Ramlibacter pinisoli: one gene and its partner. The protein of the gene in region 1 binds, or shares a complex with, the protein of each later gene. Links are inferred from orthologs where the notes say so. Each region holds a gene or a part of one and is shown on either strand. Other genes may lie near its edges.

Region 1 (7,358 bases):
GGACGCTTCGACACTGGCCGTGCTGCGCGGATCGCGCGGGCGAGGGTCAGCCGGTGCTCTCGCGGACGATGACCCAGCGATCGCCGACCTTCTGCAGGTCGAGCGTCTTGCGGCTGGTGACGTTCAGGCTGTCGGCGCTGTAGGCCTGCTTGAACCTGGCGACTGCCTTGCTCCCGTTGACGGACACCGACACATCGGACAGCCGCACGCTGATGCGCGACTTGCCGACGATGCGCTGGCGCCGCTCGTCCTCCCAGGCCTTGCGGGACTGGTTGCCGGGCGGATCGAATTCCTTGCTGTAGGCGGCCAGGTAGCCGCCGACGTCCTTGGACGACCAGGCGGTCGCCCAGGCCTGCACGGCCGACTCGACGTCCTTTGTGCCGGCGGCGGCAGCGGGCGCCGCCGTCGTGGCCGGCGCGGCGGCCGGCGTGGCCGCGGGCGCGGCAGCCGGAGCCTTCGCGGTCACGGCGGGTGCGGGAGCAAGCGCCGGGGCCGCCGCTGCTGCGGGAGCGGGTGCAGCTGCCGGCGACTTGGCCGTCGTGGTCGAGGCGGCCGGGACCGGCGCGGCGGCGGCCGGCGTCGCGGGACGCCCGCCCTTGGCAGGCGCGGGGGCGAACAGTTCGCGGATCAGCGCGAGCTTGGGCTGGACCGCCGTGTTGGCGGCGTCGAGCTGCAGCGCCTTGCTGTAGGCCTGGCTGGCCAGCTTGGCGTAGACGTCGCCGAGGTTCTCGTGCGCGGTGGCGTAGCTCGGGTTGGTGCGGATCGCCATCTCGAGGGCGGCCCTGGCCTTGTCGAACTGGCTCTGGCCCGCGTAGAGCACCGCAAGGTTGTTGTACGGCTCGGGCAGCTCGGGGTAGTCCTCGGTGAGCTTGAGGAAGCTGGCGATGGCGTCGTTGGTGCGGCCCGACTCGGTGAGGATGACGCCGCGCAGGAAGCGCATCTGCGGATCGCGCGGCTTGCCGGCCAGGTACTGGTCGGACCTGGCCAGCGCCTCGGCCGTCTTGCCCGAACGCAGCAGCTGGTTGACGTCGGAATAATCGTCGGCATGTGCGAGGCCGGAGACCAGCGCCGCGGCCAGGGCCAGCAGTCGGAGCGTGTGCGGGAAGGTGGGGCGGGCGTGCGACATGGGAGGCCTCGAGAATGCGCGTCAGGCGTGCCCGGCGGGCTATATACTGCGGCCGATTGTAGCCGGGCACCTCGACAAGAAACCCGGTCCCCGTCCCCCGAGAAGCCACCTCTGCGAGCGCCGGACACCGCCGCCGCGCCCCCCACACACGTCATGAGCCTGCGCATCTACAACACACTGACGCGGGCGCTGGAGGACTTCGTTCCCCTCGAGCCCGGCCACGTGCGGATGTACGTCTGCGGCATCACCGTGTACGACCTCTGCCACGTGGGCCACGCCCGCGCCAACGTGGCGTTCGACATCGTCCAGCGCTGGCTGCGCACGCGTGGCCTGCGCGTCACGTTCGTGCGCAACATCACCGACATCGACGACAAGATCATCCGCCGGGCGGTCGAGAACGGCGAGCCGGTGCGCGCTCTCACCCGCCGCATGATCGACGAGATGTACCGCGACTTCGATGCCCTGGGCATCGAACGGCCGACGCACGATCCGCGCGCCACCGACTACGTGCCGCAGATGCTGGACATCGTGCGCAAGCTCGAGGGCAAGGGGCTGGCGTACCGCAGTGGCGGCGACGTCAACTACGCCGTGCGGCGCTTTCCCGGCTACGGCAAGCTGTCGGGCAAGTCGCTCGACGAGCTGCATGCCGGCGAGCGGGTGGCGGTGCTCGAGGGCAAGGACGACCCGCTCGACTTCGTGCTGTGGAAGGCCGCCAAGCCCACCGAGCCGGCCGACGCCCAGTGGCCCAGCGAATACGGCGCCGGGCGGCCGGGCTGGCACATCGAATGCTCGGCGATGGCCTGCAGCCTGCTGGGCGACACCTTCGACATCCACGGCGGCGGCGCCGACCTGACCTTCCCGCACCACGAGAACGAGATCGCGCAGAGCGAGGGCGCCAATGGCGTGCCGCTGGCGCGCTTCTGGATGCACAACGGCTTCGTGAACATCGACAACGAGAAGATGTCGAAGTCGCTGGGCAACTTCTTCACGGTGCGTGACGTCCTGCGCAAGTTCGATGCGCAGACGCTGCGCTTCTTCATCGTCCGCACCCATTACCGCAGCCCGCTGAACTACAGCGACGCCCACCTCGAGGACGCGCGCGGCGCGTTGCGCCGCCTGTACACGGCGCTGGACGCCGTGCCGCCGGCAGCGGTCGAGATCGACTGGTCGGCACCGCATGCGGCCCGGTTCCGCGCGGCGATGAACAACGACTTCGCCACGCCCGAGGCAGTGGCCGTGCTGTTCGAGCTGGCTGCCGAGGTCAACCGCTCGAAGTCGCCGCAGGCGGCCGGGCTGCTCAAGGCCCTCGGCGCCACGCTGGGCATCCTGCAGGGTGACCCGCGCGCCTACCTGCGCGGCGGCACGACGGTCGACGAGGCCCACATCCAGCAGCAGATCGCCGCCCGCGCCGCCGCCAAGCAGGCCAGGGACTTCGCCGCCGCCGACCGCATCCGCGCCGAGCTGCTGGCCCAGGGCATCGTGCTGAAGGATTCGCCGACCGGCACCACCTGGGAGGCGTCCTGATGTCGGACGCCGTCGGCTCCCCGGTCGAATTCGTCAAGCCCGACTACTGGCCCGAGGCCTGCCGGCACCTGGCGCGCAAGGACCGGGTCCTCAAGCGCCTGATCCCGCAGTTCGGTGACGCCTGCCTGCAGTCGCGCGGCGACGCGTTCACCACGCTGGCGCGCAGCATCGTGGGCCAGCAGATCTCGGTGAAGGCGGCGCAGAGCGTCTGGGACCGTTTCGCACGGCTGCCGCGCCGGATGACGCCGGCCAACGTGCTCAAGCTCAAGGTCGACGACATGCGACAGGCCGGCCTGTCGGCGCGCAAGATCGAATACCTGGTCGACCTGGCCCTGCATTTCGATTCGGGCGCGATCCACGCCAATGCCTGGCCCGGGATGGACGACGAGGCCATCATCGCCGAGCTGGTCGGCATCCGCGGCATCGGCCGCTGGACTGCCGAGATGTTCCTCATCTTCCACATGATGCGGCCCAACGTCCTGCCGCTGGACGACGCGGGCCTCATCACCGGCATCAGCCGCAACTATTTCTCGGGCGACCCGGTCAGCCGCAGCGAGGCCCGCGAGGTGGCCGCCGCCTGGCAGCCCTACTGCAGCGTGGCGACTTGGTATATTTGGCGGTCGCTCGACCCGCTGCCCGTCTACTGACCAGCAGCCCCGCACCACAAGGAGCCAACGCCTTGGCCAAGAAGACATTCCTGGATTTCGAGCAGCCCATCGCCGAACTCGAGACCAAGATCGACGAGCTGCGCTACGTCCAGTCCGAATCCGCCGTCGACATCTCGGAAGAGATCGACCAGCTCTCCAAGAAGAGCCAGCAGCTCACCAAGGACATCTACGCGCAGCTCACGCCGTGGCAGATCACCAAGATCGCGCGCCACCCGGAGCGACCGTACACGCTCGACTACGTGGCGGAGATCTTCACCGACTTCATCGAGCTGCACGGTGACCGCCACTTCGCCGACGACCTGTCCATCGTCGGCGGCCTGGCCCGCTTCAACGGCAATCCCTGCATGGTCCTGGGCCACCAGAAGGGCCGCGACACCAAGGAGCGTGCCGCGCGCAACTTCGGCATGAGCCGGCCCGAGGGCTACCGCAAGGCGCTGCGGCTGATGAAGACGGCCGAGAAGTTCAAGCTGCCGGTGTTCACGTTCGTCGACACCCCCGGCGCCTACCCCGGCATCGACGCCGAGGAGCGCGGCCAGTCCGAGGCTATCGGCCGCAACATCTACGAGATGGCCCAGCTCGAGGTGCCCATCATCACGACCGTGATCGGCGAGGGCGGCTCCGGCGGAGCGCTGGCCATCTCGGTGGCCGACCAGGTCCTGATGCTGCAGTACTCCATCTACTCGGTCATCAGCCCCGAGGGCTGCGCCTCCATCCTCTGGAAGACATCGGAGAAGGCGCAGGACGCCGCCGATGCCATGGGCATCACCGCGCACCGCCTCAAGGCCCTGGGCCTGGTCGACAAGATCGTCAACGAGCCCGTGGGCGGCGCGCACCGCGACCACAAGCAGATGGCCGCCTTCCTCAAGCGCGGCCTCAACGACGCCTGGCGGCAGCTGGCCGACTTCAAGCCGCGCGAGCTGCTCGATCGGCGCTATGAGCGGCTGCAAAGCTATGGCCGATTCAGCGACACCAAGGCCGAGGCCCGCTGACCGGCCGGCCAACCCCGCGCTGGCGCCGCTGCAGGCGTTCGATCCCCCGTTCCCCGTCGGTGTCGCCTACAGCGGCGGCGCCGATTCCACGGCCCTGCTGCTGGCGGCGGCCGAGCGCTGGCCCGGTCGCGTGCATGCGCTCCATGTCCACCATGGCCTGCAGGCCGCGGCCGATGCGTTCGAGGCCCGCTGTGCAAGCACCTGCGCCGACGCCGGCGTGCCCCTGCACGTGCAGCGCGTCGATGCCCGCCACCAGCCTGGCGAGAGCCCGGAAGATGCCGCCCGCCGGGCACGCTATGGCGCCCTGGCACAGGCGGCGCGCCAAGCCGGAATCGGTTGCGTGCTGCTCGCCCAGCACGCCGACGACCAGGTCGAGACCGTCCTGCTGGCGCTCAGCCGCGGCGCTGGCCTGCCGGGCCTGGCGGCGATGCCGGTCGACTTCGATCGTGACGGGGTGACCTTCCTGCGCCCGCTGCTGGACACCAGTGGCGCCGCGCTGCGCGAGTGGCTGGCGGCTGCCGGTATCCCCTTCGTCGACGACCCCAGCAACGCCGACACGCGGTTCACGCGCAACCGGATCCGGCACACCGTGTTGCCCGCGATCGCCGCCGCGTTTCCCACCTGGCGCGTGACGTTCGCCCGCTCGGCCCGGCATGCGGCGCAGGCGCAGCGCCTGCTCGACGAGGTGGCCGCGCAGGACCTGGACGCGATGGACGGCTCGCCGTTGCTGGCCCGCCTGCAGGTGCTCTCGCGCGACCGCCAGGCCAACGTGCTGCGGCACTGGCTGCGCGCCTTCCACGACACCGCGGCGAGCGCGGCGCAGCTCGATGAGCTGCTCGACCAGGTGGCGGACTGCACCACCCGCGGCCATGCCGTGCGGCTGCGGGTCGGAACCGGCCACGTCCTGCGGGAGGGACCCCGGTTGCGCTTCGACCCAGCCTGAAGGGGCACGGAACGGATACGGAAGAGGTAGCCGCGCCCGGCGGCGGCTAAAATGCGCGGTTTCCCGTGCGGCCCGACCGGCAGCTTCCGGCTCGGGCTTTTCTACGCATCTTCCATGGCACTGATCGTTCACAAATACGGCGGCACGTCGATGGGCTCGACCGAGCGCATCCGCAACGTCGCCAAGCGGGTCGCCAAGTGGGCGCGCGCCGGCCACCAGATGGTGGTCGTGCCCAGCGCCATGAGCGGCGAGACCAACCGCCTTCTCGGGCTGGCCAAGGAGCTGGCGCCCGCCAAGCCCTCCGACGCCTACCTGCGCGAGCTGGACATGCTGGGCTCCACCGGCGAGCAGGTCTCGGTCGGCTTGCTGGCCATCGCGCTGCAGGCCGAAGGCGTCGAGTCCGTCAGCTACGCCGGCTGGCAGGTGCCGGTGCGCACCAACAGCGCCTACACCAAGGCCCGCATCGAGTCGATCGACGACGCCAGGGTGCGCGCCGACCTGGCCGCCGGCAAGGTGGTGGTCATCACCGGCTTCCAGGGCATGGACGACGGCGGCCACATCACCACACTGGGCCGCGGCGGCAGCGACACGTCGGCGGTGGCGGTGGCAGCGGCCATGCAGGCCGCCGAGTGCCTGATCTACACCGACGTCGACGGCGTCTACACCACCGACCCGCGCGTCGTCCCCGAGGCGCGCCGCCTCGCCACCGTGAGCTTCGAGGAGATGCTGGAGATGGCCTCCATGGGCTCCAAGGTGCTCCAGATCCGCTCGGTCGAGTTCGCCGGCAAGTACCGCGTGCCGCTGCGCGTGCTGTCGAGCTTCACCCCCTGGGACATCCCGATCGAGGAAGAGGCCAAGTCCGGCACCCTGATCACTTTCGAGGAAGACGAACAAATGGAACAAGCCGTCGTTTCCGGCATTGCCTTCAACCGTGACGAGGCCAAGGTCTCGATCCTGGGCGTGCCCGACCGGCCGGGCATCGCCTACAGCATCCTGGGCGCGGTGGCCGACGCCAACATCGAGGTCGACGTCATCATCCAGAACATCTCCAAGGACGGGAAGACCGACTTCAGCTTCACCGTGCACCGCAACGACTACGCGCGCACGATGGACCTGCTCAAGACCAAGGTGCTTCCCAGCCTGGGCACCGATCGCCTGGAGGGCGACACCCGCATCTGCAAGGTGAGCATCGTGGGCATCGGCATGCGCAGCCACGTCGGCATCGCCAGCAAGATGTTCCGGGCGCTGGCCGAGGACGGCATCAACATCCAGATGATCTCCACCAGCGAGATCAAGACCTCGGTGGTCATCGACGAGAAGTACATGGAACTGGCGGTGCGCGCGCTGCATCGCGCGTTCGACCTCGACCAGCCTGCCGCGGGCTGACGCCGGTGGTGGAACTGCCCCATCCGGCCCCGCAGAAAAGGGCAGGGCCTTGGGGCATAATCGCTCTCGCGCTGGAAACGTGACCGAGTGGCCGAAGGTGCTCCCCTGCTAAGGGAGTATGGGGTGTAGAGCCCCATCGAGGGTTCGAATCCCTCCGTTTCCGCCAGCGCAAACAGCAACGGGCCTCGCGGCCCGTTTTGCTTTTCCGGCCCCCTCGGCTGGGCCATTGACATGGCCTCCTCCTGAGCCACACAAACATGTTCTTTTTGGTTGCCGGGCCTGGCTCATCCTGTCCAAGTCCTCTCGGGTCGTAACGGCCTTGCCGCGCTCGGTGCAAGGCCGGCGTTGGCTTGCCGCCCGATGGGTCGCACGCGCATTGCTACAGGCGCAAACACCTTGAAAAGGGGGCAAGCGCCGAGCATCGCCCGATGCCCCAAAACTTCCCCCTCGTCGTGCTGTGCGGCATGGCTCTCGCCAGCGTCCGATCGGAGATGTTGCTCGACCACCTGTTCGCGAGCCTGGCGCGCGGCAAGGGCCTCTGGGTCGTCACAGCCAACCTCGATTTCCTGCGCCGCTTCGTGAAGGACCCGGCAGCGCGCCGCATCTATGCGGACGCCGACGTGCGCGTCGCCGATGGCATGCCGCTGGTGTGGGCCAGCCATCTGCAGGGCACGCCACTGCCAGAGCGGGTGGCCGGCTCCTCGCTCGTGCGGCCGCTGTGC
Region 2 (6,595 bases), 720 kb from region 1 along the record:
TGCGGGCCAGCCATCCGCAGATGCGCGGCCTGTACTACACCGCCAACGTGCGCGAGCCGCAGCGGCTGGAGGCGATCGCGCGCGAGCACCGGCCAGCCGTGGTGTTCCACGCCGCCGCCTACAAGCACGTGCCCCTGATGGAGCAGCTGAACGAGGTGGAGGCGCTGCGCACCAACGTGGTCGGCACGCTCAATGCGGCGCGGGTGGCGGGGCAGTGCGGCGCCCGGCGCTTCGTGATGATCTCCACCGACAAGGCGGTGAACCCGACCAACGTCATGGGGGCGAGCAAGCGGCTGGCCGAGCTGATGGTGCAGGGCGTGGCGGCCGGCTACCCGGACACGCGGTTCGTGTCGGTGCGGTTCGGCAACGTGCTGGGGTCCAGCGGTTCGGTCGTGCCGCTGTTCACGACCCAGATCGCGCAGGGCGGCCCAGTCACCGTCACGCATCCCGAGATCGTGCGCTACTTCATGACCATCCCCGAAGCCGCGCAGCTGGTGCTGCAGGCCGGGCTGATGGGCCGCTCGGGCCAGATCTTCGTGCTCGACATGGGCGAACCGGTGCGCATCGTCGAACTGGCGCGCCTGCTGATCCGCCTGTCGGGCCACACCGAGCAGGAGATCCCGATCACGTACACCGGCTTGCGGCCGGGCGAGAAGCTGTTCGAGGAACTGCTGGCGGACGACGAGACCACGGAGCCGACGCCGCACGCCAAGCTGCGGGTGGCCAAGGGCGCTGCCAGCCCGCCCGACGTGGACGCGGTGGCGCGCTGGATCGAGGAAGCCGGCCCGGCGCCCGGCGAGCGCGCCCTGCGCGAGTGGCTGCGCGCCCAGGTGCCGGAATACGCGCCGCGCTGACCGCGCCGGCTCAGGCGATCCCGGTGCGGGCGAGGACGTCGCCCACCAGTTCCAGGCGCACCAGCGGGTTGTCCAGTTCCATGAAACGCTGCTTCAGTTGCACCGGCATGGGCAGCAGCTCGCACCAGCGGTTGGCAACCCAGCCGCAATCGTCGAGACGCCAGGGCTGTTGCATCGGCAACTGCTCGGCGGCATCGGGCCGCTCGCGCAACGAGGTGTAGAGCTTCTCCAGCGCCTGGGCGATCGGCTGCAGGTCGGCCGGCACCGGCACGGCGTGGTCGGGCGCCATCTGCTCGATGTCGGCCACCCAGAGGCCGTGCTTGAGCTGCTCGCTGGTGCGGATGCGGAACCGCTGGCCGCCCTGGGCCCGCACCATCAGCAGTCCGGGGCCCGGCTGCTCGAGAGCGGCGATGGTGGCCAGCGTGCCGACCGTTGAAAAGGCCTCCGGGCCGGCACCGGGCTGCCGCACTTCGTGGCCCTGCGTGAGGGCGACGACGCCGAACGGCGCGCCGGCGCGCTGGCAACGCTGGATCATGTCGAGGTAGCGGACCTCGAAGACGCGCAGCGGCAGCACGCCGCCCGGGAAGAGGACCGTGCCGAGCGGGAACAGCGGCAGCGATTGCAGGGTGAGGGCGGAGGCCAAGCGACGATCCGGGAAGTGACGCCGGTATGATCCCACGAGCAAGACTCGGCCGTGGCCATGGGCACTCAAATCCTTTCCTTCCTGCTCGACGTGGTGGCCGGCCTCCTGGGCGGTGCGTGTCTGTTGCGGCTGTACATGCAGCGCCAGAAGGTGCCGTTCGGCAACCCGATCGGCCGCTTCGTGTTCGCCCTCACCGACTGGATCGTGCTGCCGCTGCGCCGGGTGCTGCCCCCGGTCGCACGCTGGGACACGGCGAGCCTGGTGGCCGCCTACCTGATCGAACTGGTGCAGTACCTGATCCTGTGGGCCGTGATCGGCTTCGCGCTGGAGTCGGTGTTCCTGCTGGCGCTGGTCGGGCTGGTGCGGCTGATCCTCTCGGCGCTGACGGCGCTGGTGCTGGTCTACGCCATCCTGTCCTGGGTGCAGAGCGATTCGCTGATGACGGACCTGATCGACCGCCTGGTGGCGCCGCTGCTGCGGCCGTTCCGCCGCGTGATCCCGCTGGTGGGCGGCATCGACCTGTCGCCGCTGGCCCTGCTGGTGCTGCTGCAGGTGCTGTCGATGGTGCTCACCGCTTTGGTCGGGCGGGGCTTCTAGCGGGTCAGATCACCGCGTCGGCGGGCTGGCGCTGCAGCATGGCCAGCAGGTGCGCGACGCGGGTGCGCAGCTCGCGCCGGTCGCAGATGAAGTCGACCGCGCCCTTCTGCTGCAGGAACTCGGCGCGCTGGAAGCCTTCGGGCAGCGTGACGCGCACGGTGGACTCGATGACGCGCGGGCCGGCAAAGCCGATCAGCGCCTTGGGCTCGGCGATGACCACGTCGCCGACGAAGGCGAAACCGGCGCTCACGCCGCCCATGGTGGGATCGGTCAGGACGCTGACGTAGGGCAGGCCCTTCTTCGCCAGCCGCGTCAGGGCGGCATTGGTCTTGGCCATCTGCATCAGCGACAGCAGCCCCTCCTGCATGCGCGCACCACCGGTGGCGGTGAAGCACAGGAACGGCACCTTCTGCTCGATGGCGCTCTCGACGCCGCGCACGAAGCGCTCGCCGACCACGCTGCCCATGCTGCCGCCCATGAAGTCGAATTCGAAGGCCGCCGCCACCAGGCTGATGCCCTGGACGGCGCCGCCCATGACGACCAGGGCATCGGTTTCGCCGGTGTTCTCGAGCGCTTCCTTCAGCCGCTCGGGATAGCGGCGGCTGTCCTTGAACTTCAGCGCGTCGACCGGCAGCACCTCCTGGCCGATCTCCCAGCGGCCTTCGGCGTCCAGGAACGTGTTGAGCCGCGGGCGCGCGCCGATGCGGTGGTGGTGGCTGCAGGTGGGACAGACGTTGAGGTTGTGCTCGAGGTCGGTCTTGTACAGCACCGTCTCGCAGCTGGGGCACTTGACCCACAGGCCCTCGGGCACGCTGCGGCGCTCGGCCGGGTCGGTCGGTTGGATCTTGGGGGGCAGCAGTTTTTCGAGCCAGCTCATGGGGATGGTGCTCCGGGGAAAGCGGGATTCTAGGCGTCGAGCGCCTGGCGGATGCCGCGCAGGAACGTGGCAGCCTCGGCGGCCACCCGGTCGCGCGGCTGGCCCTCGATGAGTTGCAGCAGCCGGGTGCCGATCACCACGGCGTCGGCCACGCGGCCGATGGCACGCGCCGTCTCGGCGTCGCGGATGCCGAAACCCACGCCGACCGGCACCTGCACGTGCTCGCGGATGCGCGGCAGCATCTGCTCGACTGCGCCGGTGTCCAGGTGGCCGGCACCCGTCACGCCCTTGAGCGACACGTAGTAGACGTAGCCGCTGGCGATGCGCGCCACCTGCTGCATGCGCCGCGCGGTCGAGGTGGGCGCCAGCAGGAAGATGAGGTCCAGGCCGGCCGCCTTCAGCTGGGCGGCGAAGTCCTCGCACTCCTCGGGCGGGTAGTCGACGATCAGGACGCCGTCGACGCCGGCCGCGGCCGCGTCGCGGATGAAGGATCCGGGCCCGTGGCGCAGGTCGTAGCGCTCCACCGGGTTGGCGTAGCCCATGAGCACGACCGGCGTGGCTGCATCGCGCTCGCGGAAGGTCCGCACCATGGCCAGCACCTGCGCCGTGCCGATGCCCAGCGCCAGCGCCTGTTCGCCGGCCTTCTGGATGACGGGACCGTCGGCCATGGGGTCCGAGAACGGCACGCCCAGCTCGATCACGTCGGCGCCGGCCGCCACCATGGCGTGCATCAGCTCGGGCGTGATGTCGGCGTAGGGATAGCCGGCCGTGACATAGGGAATGAGCGCCTTGCGCCCGGCCTGCCGCAGGCGCGAGAAGGTGGCGGCGATGCGGCTCATCGCTGCACCTCGACCTTCTGTTCGCCACCCTTGACCGATTGCCCGCGGCAGCTCGGCCGGCAGTAGAAGTCGGCCTTGCCCAGGTCGGCCACGGTGCCGATGTCCTTGTCGCCCCGGCCCGAGAGGTTGACCAGGATGCTGCGGTCCTTGCCCAGCGTCGGGGCCAGTTTCATGGCGTAGGCCACTGCATGGCTGGACTCCAGCGCGGGAATGATGCCCTCGGTGCGGCACAGGTAGTGGAAGGCGTCCAGCGCTTCCTTGTCGGTGATGCCGACGTATTCGGCGCGCCCGATGTCCTTGAGCCAGGCGTGCTCGGGGCCGACGCCGGGGTAGTCGAGGCCGGCGCTGATGCTGTGCGTCTCGGTGATCTGGCCGTCCTCGTCCTGCAGGATGTAGGTGCGGTTGCCGTGCAGCACGCCGGGGCTGCCGCGCTGCAGTGACGCCGAGTGCTTGCCGCTCTCCAGGCCTTCGCCGGCCGCCTCGACGCCGATCAGGCGCGTGCCCTCGTGCGGGATGTAGGGGTGGAAGATGCCCATCGCGTTGCTGCCGCCGCCCACGCAGGCGATCACGGCATCGGGCTGGCGGCCGGTCATCGCGGGCATCTGCTGGAGGCACTCGTTGCCGATGACGCTCTGGAAGTCGCGCACCATCATCGGGTAGGGGTGCGGGCCGGCCACGGTGCCGATGATGTAGAACGTGTTCTCCACGTTGGTCACCCAGTCGCGCATGGCCTCGTTGAGGGCGTCCTTGAGCGTGCGGCTGCCCGACTCGACCGGCACTACCTTGGCGCCCAGCAGGTGCATGCGGTAGACGTTGGGGCTCTGGCGCTTGACGTCTTCGCTGCCCATGTACACCACGCACTCCAGGCCGTAGCGCGCGCAGATGGTGGCCGTGGCCACGCCGTGCTGGCCGGCGCCGGTCTCGGCGATGACGCGCGGCTTGCCCATGCGGCGCGCCAGCATCGCCTGGCCGATGACGTTGTTGATCTTGTGCGCGCCGGTGTGGTTGAGGTCCTCGCGCTTGAGGTAGATCTGCGCGCCGCCCATCTCGCGGCTCATGCGGTCGGCGTGGTAGACCGGCGAGGGCCGGCCGACGAAGTGCGCCAGCTCGGACCTGAATTCGGCCAGGAACTCGGGATCGTTCTGGTAGCGCGCGTAGGCCTCGCGCAGCTGGTCGATGGCGTGGGTCAGTGTCTCACTGACGAAGCTGCCGCCGTAGGGGCCGAAATGGCCGGCTGGGTCAGGTTGCTGATAGGAGGGCATCGGTGGACCTTGCAAGGAGAGCGTCGGCGGCGCGCACGGCCGCGACGAACTGATGGATCTTGTCGGGGTCCTTCACGCCCTTGGCGCGCTCGACCCCGGAACTCACATCAACGGCCAGCGTCCTGCAACGCGGCCGCACCTGCACGATGCCATCGGTCACGTTTGCAGGCGTCAACCCACCAGACAAGACGAGGTGAGCGTTGACGCTTGGTGGAAGACGTGACCAATCGAAGGCCTTGCCGCCGCCGCCGTAGCCCTCGACATGCGCGTCGAGGAGAACGGCCCGGGCTTGTTCGTGACGGGCAGCAAATTCTACCAAGTCGAAGGTGGCGGCCCCGTCGAGCGGGATGCGCGCGGCGCGCATCCACGGGCGCCCGGCGGCGGCCAGCGCGCACTGCTCGGGTGACTCGTCGCCGTGGAACTGGAGCATGGCCGCGGGCACGGCCGCGCAGGCCGCGGCGACCGCGGCCGCGCTCTCGTTGACGAACAGCAGCACCGGCGTGACGAAGGGCGGCAGGCGGGCGGCCAGCTCGGCCGCACGCCCGGCGGTCACATGGCGCGGGCTCGGCGGGTACAGCACGAACCCGACCGCGTCGGCGCCGGCCTGGACGGCGGTGTCGACGTCCTGCTCACGGGTGAGCCCGCAGATCTTAATGCGGGTCCGCTGGCTCGGCTGGGAATGTGGCGCTGGGCTCATGGCAGCCAATCATAGGCAGGGGTGCGCTGCGGCAGGCCCCAGCGGGCGTCGTACACCGGCCCCAGGAAGTACAGGCCGTCGGGCGGGAAGGTCGGTGCGGCCGCGTCCCGGTCGCGCGCCGCCAGCACCTGGTCGATCCACTGCGGCGGCTGCAGGCCCTGGCCCACCAGCAGCAGGCACCCCATGATGTTGCGGATCATGTGGTGCAGGAAGGCGTCGGCCTCGAAATCGAAGCGCCAGTAGGCGCCGCGCCGCGAGATGCCGATGTGGCGCATGGTCTTGACCGGCGAGCGGGCCTGGCAGGCCGACGCACGGAACGAGGTGAAGTCGTGCTGGCCCAGCAGCCGGGCGGCGGCCGCCTCCATCGCCTGCTGGTCGAGCGGGCGGAAGACCCAGCCGGCACGCCCGTTCTCGAGGCTGGGCCGCACGGGCGATTCCAGCAGCACGAAGGCATAGCGGCGGGCGAGGGCGCTGGCGCGGGAATGGAAGGCATCGGGCACCGGCTGCGCCCACTGCACGGCGATGTCGGGCGGCAGGAAGGTGTTGGTGCCGCGCACCCAGGAGAAGGCCTCGCGTTCGAGCGTGGTGTCGAAGTGCACCACCTGCATCAGGCCATGGACGCCGGCATCGGTGCGGCCCGCGCACACGGTGGCGACCGGCTGGACGGCAAACCGCGTGAGCGCGCCTTCGAGGTGGTCCTGCACGGTGCGGCCGGACGGCTGGCTCTGCCAGCCGTCGTAAGCCTGTCCGTGGTAGCTGACGCCGAGAGCCCACCTCATGGGCGCTCCCTGGAAACCCGGGGGATCAGCCGATCTCCGCCAGGAAC

What was found. The genes of interacting proteins can lie anywhere in the genome.
Region 2: the proteins of GON04_RS03145 (region 1) and accD are in contact, whole or in part, in a solved structure (PDB 8UXZ), measured with the Escherichia coli proteins. The link is inferred for Ramlibacter pinisoli from one-to-one orthologs.

Annotation. Positions count from the first base shown.
Region 1 is NZ_WSEL01000003.1:407,961-415,318, reverse strand. Bases 2,526-5,318 are described here. They hold GON04_RS03145 (acetyl-CoA carboxylase carboxyltransferase subunit alpha), read left to right. Parts: upstream 2,526-3,329; coding sequence 3,330-4,307; downstream 4,308-5,318. Other genes in these bases: tilS (tRNA lysidine(34) synthetase TilS), read left to right, coding at 4,270-5,250; GON04_RS03150 (DNA-3-methyladenine glycosylase family protein), read left to right, coding at 2,650-3,297; cysS (cysteine--tRNA ligase), read left to right, coding at 2,526-2,650. Outside these bases: GON04_RS03165 (L,D-transpeptidase family protein), read right to left, coding at 1-14; GON04_RS03160 (nuclear transport factor 2 family protein), read right to left, coding at 47-1,126; more of cysS, read left to right, coding at 1,280-2,525; GON04_RS03135 (aspartate kinase), read left to right, coding at 5,365-6,636; GON04_RS03125 (WecB/TagA/CpsF family glycosyltransferase), read left to right, coding at 7,065-7,358. UniProt on the Escherichia coli protein: Component of the acetyl coenzyme A carboxylase (ACC) complex. First, biotin carboxylase catalyzes the carboxylation of biotin on its carrier protein (BCCP) and then the CO(2) group is transferred by the carboxyltransferase to acetyl-CoA to form malonyl-CoA.
Region 2 is NZ_WSEL01000003.1:1,123,080-1,129,674, reverse strand. Bases 1,036-3,812 are described here. They hold accD (acetyl-CoA carboxylase, carboxyltransferase subunit beta), read right to left. Parts: upstream 2,972-3,812; coding sequence 2,099-2,971; downstream 1,036-2,098. Other genes in these bases: trpB (tryptophan synthase subunit beta), read right to left, coding at 3,807-3,812; trpA (tryptophan synthase subunit alpha), read right to left, coding at 3,001-3,810; GON04_RS06610 (YggT family protein), read left to right, coding at 1,555-2,094; GON04_RS06615 (LON peptidase substrate-binding domain-containing protein), read right to left, coding at 1,036-1,497. Also shown: GON04_RS06620 (polysaccharide biosynthesis protein), read left to right, coding at 1-854; more of GON04_RS06615, read right to left, coding at 865-1,035; more of trpB, read right to left, coding at 3,813-5,072; GON04_RS06590 (phosphoribosylanthranilate isomerase), read right to left, coding at 5,050-5,769; tRNA pseudouridine(38-40) synthase TruA, read right to left, coding at 5,766-6,548; GON04_RS06580 (motility hub landmark protein FimV), read right to left, coding at 6,574-6,595.